DNA from 3 places in the Halomonas sp. JS92-SW72 genome. Region 3 is predicted to be linked to each of the others. Evidence: riboswitches for the same ligand, from Rfam matches in the RefSeq annotation. Region 3 holds a riboswitch; each other region holds the start of a gene.
The links. A riboswitch is a leader RNA that binds a small molecule or an ion and turns the genes downstream of it on or off. The one in region 3 is predicted to bind thiamine pyrophosphate.

Region 1 (3,266 bases), 170 kb from region 3:
GGCAGGGGGCTCGCCGCCACCAGCGAGGCGAGGCCCGCAAAGCCCAGCGGCTCGGCGTGGTCTTGCTTGCTGGGGGTGGCGAACACCGGCCCCAGCCCCAGGTAGTCGAGGCGCTCGGCATCGAGGCGCGCCATCTGCTCCAGCGTCTGCACCGAGAGGCCGAGCAGCGCCCGCTCGCCCAGCGCCGCGCGGGCGGCCGCCACCTCACCGTCGTCCTGGCCGATATGCAGGCCGTCGGCGCCGCTCTCCACGGCCACCGCCAGTCGGTCGTTGATGATCAGCGGCACGCCGCTGCCGGCCAGGGCCGCCTTCAACCGGCGCGCCTGGTCGATCATCGCGCCGTCGCCGGCGTGCTTGTCACGCAGCTGGACCACGGTCACCCCGCCGCGCACCGCGGCCACCACGGTCTCCACCAGGCCGCGCTCGGCGCACAGGCCGGGGTCGGTAACGAGGTACAGGGATAGATCAAGTCTCATCGGTCATCTCCAGTCGCAGTCGGTCCCTCAGGGTCTCGCCATCCAGGGCGTGCAGGGCGTCGAGGAAGGCCACGGCGAAGCTGCCCGGCCCCCGGGCACTCTCGCCGGCGAGCTCCCCGGCCGCGGCGTAGCAGGCCAGCGCCGCCACGCTGGCCTCGAAGGGATCCTCGGCCCCGACCAGGAAGGCGGCCACCACCCCGGTGAGCGAGCAGCCAAGGGTGGTGACCCTCGGCATCAGCGGGTGGCCGCCGCGCACCCGGGCCAGGCGGCGGCCGTCGGTGACGAGATCCACCTCGCCGGTCACCGCCACCACGCAGCCGATGCGCCGGGCCAGTCGCACGGCGGCCTGCTCGGCGGCCGCGGCCGGGTCGCTGCTGTCCACGCCGCGCCCGCCGGCCCCGCGGGCCTCCAGGGCGATGATCTCCGAGGCGTTGCCGCGGATCACCGTGGGAAGGCGCTCCAGCAGGCGCGCGCCTGTCTCGCGCCGGTAGGCGGTGGCACCCACCGCCACCGGGTCCAGCACCCAGGGCCTGCCGGTCAGGCGGGCCGCTTCGGCGGCCTCGTCCATGGCGTCCACCCAGTGGGGCGAGAGGGTGCCGATATTGACCGTCAGGGCGTCGGCGAGGGCGGTGAACTCCGCGGCCTCCTCCCGGGCGTGAACCATGGCCGGCGAGGCGCCGATGGCCAGCAGGACGTTGGCCATGGTGTTCATGGCCACCAGGTTGGTGATGTTGTGGATCAGCGGGGCGCGCTCGCGCACCCGGGCCAGGTGGGCGGCGACATCCAGCGAGGGGGAAAGGGGGGTGAGCATGGGGCCTCCCGGGCGCGGGAGGTGCAGGCAGGCGAGCGCCGGGGCTGCACGACTCCCTACGCCGGCATGATCCGGTTCAGGTTCCAAGGGTGCCTCTCAGCCGCCCAGCTGCTGCTGCGCGGCGCCCCTGTCGTCAGGACCCACTATCCACGCCTGCGGCAGGGCTGTAAAGGCGGGGGGTCAGGCCATCACCTGAAACCCCACCAGGGTGATCAGGCTGGCCAGCACCAGGCAGTTGGTGGCCTCCAGTGCCTCCTTGCCCCGCCACGGTTCGGGGCCCAGCAGGACGGCCGTCGCGGCCCCCAGGGCGACCAGCCCCATGGGCAGCTCCACGGGATCCCAGCCGGCGGCCAGCACGCCAAGCGCCAGCAGCGCCAGGCCCATGATCAGCAGCGGCAGGAGGGCGCGGTTCTCGGTGATGGGGGTGGCATCGAGCAACATCGTTGCGCTCCGGGTCATGGCGTCGCCTCGCGTGAGTGATCCGTCATCACATCCGACTGTGGCGCCCCTTTCTTAAGGATGGCTTACGGCGGCATGACCGGGGTGTGACACCGCCGTTGCGGACTGAGCGGCTCGGGACCGTCGATGCGCGCCACGACGCGAGGATGAACGCCCCATGAACGGGGCGTTAAGGTTCCTGTCAGCCGCACTGGCGTAGAACGGTCATCATCCATCGAACGAGGAGGGTGACGACATGAACTGGCTGGATTCCGCACAACGTTACGGCGCCGTCTCTCGGGCGCTTCACTGGGGCATGGCCACGCTGCTGATCCTGATGCTCGGCACCGAGTGGCTGGCGGAGCTCGTCGGGATGAGCGAGCGGGAGGCGATGACGCTGCACAAGAGCGTCGGGCTGCTGCTGCTGGGTCTGCTGGTGTTCCGGCTGCTGTGGCGCGGGGTAAACCACGGCAGGCTCGAGTCTCATGCGCACTGGCAGTGGGCGGCCCGGCTGGGGCACCTGGCGCTCTATGCGGCGATGCTGCTGATCCCCGTGAGCGGCCTGCTCGCCGCCCTGGGCAGCGGCCACGGCGTGGAATTCTTCGGCACGGCGCTGATCGCTCCGGGCCCCGAGATCGAGTGGCTGGAGGAGGCCGCCGAGGAGAGCCATGAGGTGCTGGCCAACCTGCTGTGGCTGCTGATCGGCGTGCACGTGCTGGCCAGCCTGGCCCACCAGTTCTGGCTGCGCGACCACACCCTGAAGCGCATGGTGTGAGTCAGGCAGCGGCGCCGCCCGGCCGTGAGCCTCGCCGGGTGGCGCCGTTGGCTGTCGCGCAACGGGACGTGCGGGGGTGTCGCCGCCTTAAGCCTGCCTTAAGAGAGCTCTGGAAACCTGGAGACGAGAGGTGCCGTTGGCACCCCACTGTCCTGCCGAGGAGGCCCTTCCATGAATACCCTGAATCTTTCCCACCAGCCGCTTCGCCAGCTCGCGGCCCCGCTGCTGCTGGTCAACCCGCACCGCCCGCCGCTGAGCGCATCGAGTTCCGCCCTCGAGGTGCTCACCGACTTCTCGGTGCTTACGCCACGCACCATTGCTGCCGATGTTGGTGTGGACGAGGCGCACCTGATGATGCGTCACGGTGGCATTCGCCTGCTGCTGGTCATCGATGACCGGGGGCACTGCCTCGGGGTGTTGACCGCCCGGGAGGTGATCGGCGACCGGCGCATCACCCTCGCCATGCAGGAGCGCGACCTGTCGCGTGACGAGGTCACCGTGGGCATGATCATGACCCCCTGGCACAAGCTGTCGGCCATGCCGCTGGAGCAGCTGGCCTCGCTGACCATCGAGGACCTGCTGCTGTCGCTGGAGGCGATGACCGACCAGCACCTGCTGGTGACCGAGCATGGCCACCAGGGGCGCGAGTGGATTCGCGGCCTGGTCTCGGCGGCGGACATTCGTCGCGCGGTGGGCTCGAACGGCGGAAAGCTGAGCGGTGTCCCGGTGGCGCAAAGCTTCGCCGATATCTGCCGAGTAGTGACGG
Region 2 (3,266 bases), 1.4 Mb from region 3:
CGAATTGCCCAGATTGCCGTTGATCTTCACCAGGAAGTTGCGGCCGATGATCATCGGCTCCGACTCCGGGTGGTTGATGTTGCAGGGAATGATGGCGCGGCCGGCGGCCACTTCGGCGCGTACGAACTCCGGGGTGATCTCCTCCGGCAGGCGGGCGCCGAAGCTCTGGCCGGCATGCTGATGGCCGAGGATGCGCTCGACCTCTGCCGTACCCAACGCCTGGCGGCGCTGGTTCTCGCGGATGGCGATGAACTCCATCTCCGGCGTGATGATGCCCTGGCGAGCGTAGTGCAGCTGAGTGACGTTCTTTCCGGGTTTGGCGCGGCGCGGCGTGCGGCTCAGGTCGAAGCGCAACTGGGCCAGGGTCGGGTCGTTGGCGCGACGCTTGCCGTACTCGCTGGTGGGGCCGTCGAGGAACTCGGTATCGCCGCGCGCCTCGATCCAGGCGCGGCGCAGTTCGGGCAGGCCACGACGCAGGTCGATCTCGGCCTGCGGGTCGGTGTAGGGGCCGGAGGTGTCGTAGACCAGCAGCGGCGGGTTCTCCTCGTCGGCGCCGGAGGTCTTGGTCGGCGACAGCGAGATCTCGCGGAAGGGCACGCGGATGTCGGGGCGCGAGCCTTCGACGTAGAGCTTGCGCGAGCCGGGCAGCGGCTGGATGGCGGCCTCGTCGACCTTGGCGGTCTCGGCGAGGAAGTGGGCGGTCTTGCTCATGGTGGGGATCCTTGGTGCGTTGTTGTCGGTGAATCAGAGGCTGCGGTCGAGCCCCATCTGCCAGAAATCGATCTCGAGCCGGGTGGCATCGCGGAACACCTCGACGAGCTCGTCGAAGCGTGCCGGGGTGACGTCGGCCAGGCGGGCGTCGAGCCATGCCAGTTCGGCGCGCATGGCGGCCTGGAACTCCTCGCCCTCGTACATGGCGATCCAGGCGTCATAGGGGTTGGCGTTACCGCGCAGGGTGTTCGGCTGGGCGCCCAGCCAGTTGGCGATCTCGCCGTAGCCCACCAGGCAGGGGGCCAGCGCCACGTGCAGGTCGAGCAGGTCGCCGCGGTTGCCGGTGTCGAGCACGTAGCGGGTGTAGGCCATGGTGGCCCGCGCCTCGGGCAGCGCGGCCAACTGCGCCTCGGTGATGCCCCATTCGCGGCAGTAGCCCACGTGCAGGCCGAGCTCCACGTCGACGATGGCCTTGAGCCCCTCATGGGCCTGGCGCAGGTCGGCCAGGGTGCGGCTCTTGTAGGCGGCCAGCGCGTAGGCCCGGGCAAAGTGGATCAGAAACAGGTAGTCCTGCTTCAGGTAGTGGCGAAAGGCGCCCTCCTCGAGGGTGCCCTCGGCGAGACCGCGCACGAAGTCGTGTTCGATATAGGCGCGCCAGTCGTCCTGGCAGGCGGCGGTGAGGTCGCTGAAGCGGTAGCCCATCTTGCCTCCGATTGTCGGGTGACGATCCGGAGTGCGGGCGAGGGAGGGAGTGGGGCCTGGGGGTGACGCGCTACACGGGGGTAGCCGGGGGAGGCCGCCGCTTGATTCCTACGCCGGTACTAACCGGATCAGGTTCAACGGGCCCCGCCGTGACGACCGCACCGGTGTGGCGCACTGTCGTATGGCGATCTCAGCCGGTTCCACCGGCACCCCGTCAAGCGAGGGTTCACTCTAGCAGGCCCGGGGGCATTTGCCAGCCCCGAGGCTACCGGTGCAGGGCTATCCGTAGATGGAAGGATCGCTCAAGGCTGTTCCGGCGACAGGCCTGCAAGGGGGCGCCATGAACCCCTCCCTGGGGGCTACCTAGACCCTCCCTGGTCCACGGACCCCCTTTCCGGCCTGTCCCCGGCGCCTTTCGCTGACGCGCCACTGGTAACTGCGATAGCTCTAGCTACCGGTGGCGGTATAGCCAGCGCACGTCCACGGCGAAGGAGAGGGTGAGCCCCGCCAGGGCGGTGGCCGCCAGCCAGCCAGCGAGCAGGTCGGACATGGCCGGCAGCAGGGCGAGCATCAGCGCAGCCACCTGCCACACGCAGACCGCCTTGCGGCGCAGGCTCTCGGGAAGCTCGCCGGCGAGCCAGGCCCAGCGCCAGCTCGCCGCCACGAAGGCGTAGCGCATGGCGCCGATGGCCAGCACCCAGGGGCCGACGCGCTCCAGCAACAGCAGCGCCAGGCAGAGCACCAGGATGAAGAAGGCGTCGAGCTCCATGTCGAAGCGGGCCCCCACGGCGCTGGCGCTGGCGGTGCGTCGGGCCACCCAGCCATCCACGCCGTCCAGGGCCAGGGCGACCAGTGCCAGGGCGAAGAGCCACTCTCCGTGGGCGGCCAGCAGGGCCGGGTCGGCCAGGGTGCCGGCCAGCAGGGCCACCAGCACGCCTCGCGCCAGGGTGACCCGGTTGGCCGTGCCCAGCCCGCCCTGGCGCATGGGGCGGCGCCGCAGGGCGCGCCACAGCAGGGCCGCCATCCCCAGGTAGGTGGCGATGGCCAGCGGCGCTACCCATGATCCCACCAGCCCCAGCGAGGCCAGAAGCCCCAGCAGGGTGAGACCGCCCAGCGCCAGCTCCATGGCCAGGCGCCAAGGCCGCGTCGCCTCGGCGGGCCCTGGCGCAGGCGGGTGGGACGAGAGAGGAGAGGGCATCCGGGCTCCCTGATGGTTGTTGATCGCCGCTGTCGATGGCCGCTGTCGACGGCCATGGTGGCGAGGCATAGCCGCTATGCTGAAGGCGATGAGCTCATGACCATTACCCTAGCAGTCGGCCCCACTGTGGACCGCCGGCAGCGATAAAATTGTTCATTTGCGTGTTATTGTACCATTATTGTAGAAGTATTCGCCCGCCTCGCCGCTGGAGCCGCCATGTCCGTCGACACCGCCACCGCCTTCTGGACCCTGGCCCCCGGTCACGGTGAACTGCGCGAGGAGCCGCTGCCCGCCGCCGGCGAGGGGGAGGTGCGGGTCAGGGCGCTGTTCGGCGGCATCAGCCGCGGCACCGAGGCGCTGGTCTTTCAGGGGCGGGTGCCCGAGAGCGAGAGGCAGCGCATGCGCGCCCCCCTCCAGGTCGGCGACTTCCCCTGGCCGGTGAAGTACGGCTACGTCAGCGTCGGGGTGGTCGAGGCTGGCCCCGCGGCGCTGCTGGGGCGGGAGGTGTTCTGCCTGCATCCTCACCAGGACCGCTACGTGGTGCCGGCCGGCGCGGTCACGCCGCTGCCGGCGGGCCTGCCCGCCGCCCGGGCGGTGCTCGCCGCCAACATGGAGACCGCGCTCAACGGTTGCTGGGACGCGGAGCCGCGCCTGG
Region 3 (3,266 bases):
ATTGCCAAACTGAAAGGGCTCGGTTTGAGGGTCGCTGTCGACTCCGCTTGCTTGTCGATTCCTGGCTCACTATCGCCGGGAGAAGCCACAAGTGCACAGGCTTCATCGGCTATATATTCGTTGCGATCGGGAGCTACTGTCTCAGGCTCCGCCTCCCAGATATCCTCGAGTTTAAGATCGAACGGTTTGTCAATTGGATAAAGGGCATCCGAGGACTGGTCCGCCTCCATAAAATGCTCGGGGCGGTCGTCTTGTAGTGTACCTTTCGCGCCCCCACCCTGATTTTCCGAGGGAGTGGTAAGTGTGGTGTGGGCGTTCTGTTTCTCGACTCCGAGTGCTAAACCCACCGGACTCGGCTCGGAGACACCCTCCGGTATCTTCAATTCGTTGAGCCTTGACTCTATTCCGCTAGGCAAGGCCTCTTTCGGGGTTGATTCGTCAGCTTTATTAATCATTGGGCCTTGGGCGGCTGACTCGCTACTATTCGTCTCGCGGAAAGCCTCGGACGCACTGCGCATCAGCGAGATGCAGTCGGGACACCCACCCTTCTCTGCATGAGCCAAGGCGCTTTTTCCACCAAGGTCTAGCAGTGTCGGATTTGCTCCAGCAGCCAAAAGGATGCGCAAAGTCCCCTTTTTCTTTCGGGCTGCGGCGAGCATCAAGGGTGTAGCCCCATTTTTGTCGCGTGCGTCGAGGTTGTCACCTCGTTGGATGTGTAGCTTGACCGCTGTCTCAACGCCGGCGATCACCGCCACGCGGAGAAAGGGGTTCAGGCGATTCACCGGCTCTTCCATGCTCCGAGGCCTTTCTGTCGGGACGTATCTTGGGGTGAGAGCTACGCTCGCCACCCACTGGAGGGGGTTAGTGCGTCTAGTGAGGAGGTGTGGTGACCCATGTGCACCTCAACGGCGGACTCGAAGCCGCGGCTCTGTCGGCCTTGGATCATCCGGAGTGCTAGATGAACGCTCCCCATGAGCTCGTTAATCAGAGCCTGTAGAGCCCCCGCTCCGTTGGAGCAGACGCTCGGAGGTTTCGGAGTAGAGGGCGCCTAAGATCGTATGCAGTCGCCCTAGGGCGTGTGCCTTGATTTTGGTGAATGGCATTATTGATGTTCCCTGCGAGGGTGGTCGTTCTGACTTTGTAGCTGTTATATCATTTCACGGGGCTCTAAGTCATATCGGCCAAGTGGCCTTCGACTAAGGGCTCAAGAACTTACTTCATCCACTTGTCGCCAGGGGAGTCCCGCCGCATCCGCGGGGGCTGAGAGGGCCAAGCGCCGACCCTGGAACCTGATCCGGTTCATACCGGCGGAGGAAGCGCGACATGCCCTACCTGACGTCTGCCGTGCTCGGCGCGGCGCTGCTGTGCTTTGCCTTTCTGGGCCTGCGGGCCCGCCGGGCCGACGGCCTGCTCGATGACTACGTCACCGCCCGCAACTCCCAGGGCGCCCAGGCCATCGGCCTGTCGTTCCTGGCCTCCAGCATGGGCGCCTGGATCCTCTTCGCGCCGCCGGAGATCGGCGCCTTCGTGGGGCCGGTGGCGCTGGCCGGCTACGCCATCGGCTCCTCGCTGCCCTTCATCGTGCTGGGGCTCTACGGCCCGGCGATCCGTCGCCACCTGCCCCAGGGGCGCAGCATCGGCGAGTTCGCGGAGTCCTGCTACGGCACCGGGGTGCGGCGCTGGGTCTCCTTCGTCTCGGTGGCCTACATGGCGATCTTCCTGGCCGCCGAGCTCACCGCCATCGGCGCCATCGCCGCGCTGCTCTCCGACGTGCCGCCGGCGCTGGTGGTCCTCGGGGTGGCGGTGGTCACCCTGGTCTACACCACCCTGGGCGGGCTGCGGGCGAGCCTCGCCACCGACCGCTGGCAGGCCTGGCTGCTGCTGGCCCTGCTGGTGCTGGTGGGTGGCGTGGCCTGGTGGTGGCTGCCGCCCATGCCGGCCGAGGCCGTGATGCCCTCCATTCCCACGAGCAGTGCGCTCTCCGTGGCGCTCACCCTGGTGATCGCCGTCACCGCGGCCAACCTCTTCCATCAGGGCTACTGGCAGCGGGTATGGGCCGCCGAGGATGACCGCGCCCTGGCCCGCGGGGCGCTGCTGGGCGGGGCCAGCAGCCTGCTGGTGGTGATGGGCATCGGCGGGCTCGGCATCGTGGCGGCCATGCATGCGCTACCCCTGGGCGAGCCGCCGATTCCCTTCTTCGCGCTGCTCTCCGCCGCGCCGGCCTGGCTGGGCTTGCCGGCCCTGGTGCTGGCGGTGACCCTGGTGGCCTCCAGCGTCGATACCCTGCAGAACGCCATCGCCTCCATGGCGGTGGCAAGCGTTGGCCGGCGCGGGCTCTCGGTGCGGGCGGCGCGCCTGGTCACGGTGGCGCTGATGCTGCCGGTGGTGTGGGTGGCCCTGCAGGGCTTCTCGGTGCTGCGCCTCTTCCTGATCGCCGATCTCCTGTGCGCCGCCATCCTGCTGCCGGTGCTGCTGGGCCTGTGGCGGCGCATGTCGCCCCTGGCCGCCGTGGCCGGCGGCGTGGCGGGGCTGCTCGGCGCGATCGTGCCGGGCTGGATCACCCTGGGGAGCCTCTCCGCCGGCTTCATGGCCGCCACCTTCCCGGACAGCATTCCGACGCTGCCGCCCTTCCTGGGGGCGCTGCTCGCCTCCACGCTGGTGAGCCTGCTGATCGCCTGGCTTCGCCCGGGGGCGAGATTCCAACCGACACTCCAAGGAGATGCCCGATGACCACACGAGCCGACTGGACCGCCTGGGCGGCGCAGCAGGACGCGCCGCGCCTCACCGACTGGCTGCGCGAGATCAGCGAGCCCGACTGGTCCGCCACCGTGAACCACCCGCTCTTCGACGCCATGGCCGAGGGGCGCCTCGCCGGCGCCGACTTCGCCGCCTACATGGTGCAGGACTATGGCTTCGTGGACCCCTTCACCGCGCTGATCGGCTTCGCCATCGGCCGGGCGCCGAGCATGGCCGACCGGGTGGTGCTGGGGCAGTTCATGGGCATGCTGACCAGCGACGAGAACAGCACCTTCCAGCGCACCTTCGAGGCCTTCGAGGTGCCCGCCGACCAGCGCGAGGCGCCGGACTACCTGCCCGAGACCCGCGCCTTCCAGGTGCTGCTGCGCGAGACCGGCCGCGCCGGCGGCTACGCCGAGATCCTCGCGGCGCTGGTGGTCACCGAGTGGATCTACCTGGAGTGGGCGCTGCGGATCACCCGCGCCGAGGGGCTGCACCCGCTGGTGGGGGAGTGGATCGACCTGCACGAC

Region 1: linked by a shared signal. The riboswitch ahead of thiM (hydroxyethylthiazole kinase) and the one ahead of D1793_RS06630 (sodium:solute symporter) in region 3 are both predicted to bind thiamine pyrophosphate.
Region 2: linked by a shared signal. The riboswitch ahead of tenA (thiaminase II) and the one ahead of D1793_RS06630 (sodium:solute symporter) in region 3 are both predicted to bind thiamine pyrophosphate.

What each region holds. Positions count from the first base shown of each region.
Region 1 is NZ_CP032147.1:1,223,286-1,226,551, forward strand. It holds gene thiE (thiamine phosphate synthase) at 1-476, opposite strand, end outside; gene thiM (hydroxyethylthiazole kinase) at 466-1,287, opposite strand; TPP riboswitch at 1,324-1,426, opposite strand; gene D1793_RS05855 (hypothetical protein) at 1,468-1,728, opposite strand; gene D1793_RS05860 (cytochrome b/b6 domain-containing protein) at 1,982-2,500, shown strand; gene D1793_RS05865 (CBS domain-containing protein) at 2,672-3,266, shown strand, end outside.
Region 2 is NZ_CP032147.1:2,762,585-2,765,850, reverse strand. It holds gene thiC (phosphomethylpyrimidine synthase ThiC) at 1-711, opposite strand, end outside; gene tenA (thiaminase II) at 745-1,413, opposite strand; TPP riboswitch at 1,502-1,637, opposite strand; gene D1793_RS12925 (CDP-alcohol phosphatidyltransferase family protein) at 1,865-2,611, opposite strand; gene D1793_RS12920 (zinc-binding alcohol dehydrogenase) at 2,828-3,266, shown strand, end outside.
Region 3 is NZ_CP032147.1:1,397,776-1,401,041, reverse strand. It holds gene D1793_RS06635 (sigma-70 family RNA polymerase sigma factor) at 1-794, opposite strand, end outside; TPP riboswitch at 1,224-1,334, shown strand; gene D1793_RS06630 (sodium:solute symporter) at 1,324-2,730, shown strand; gene D1793_RS06625 (TenA family protein) at 2,727-3,266, shown strand, end outside.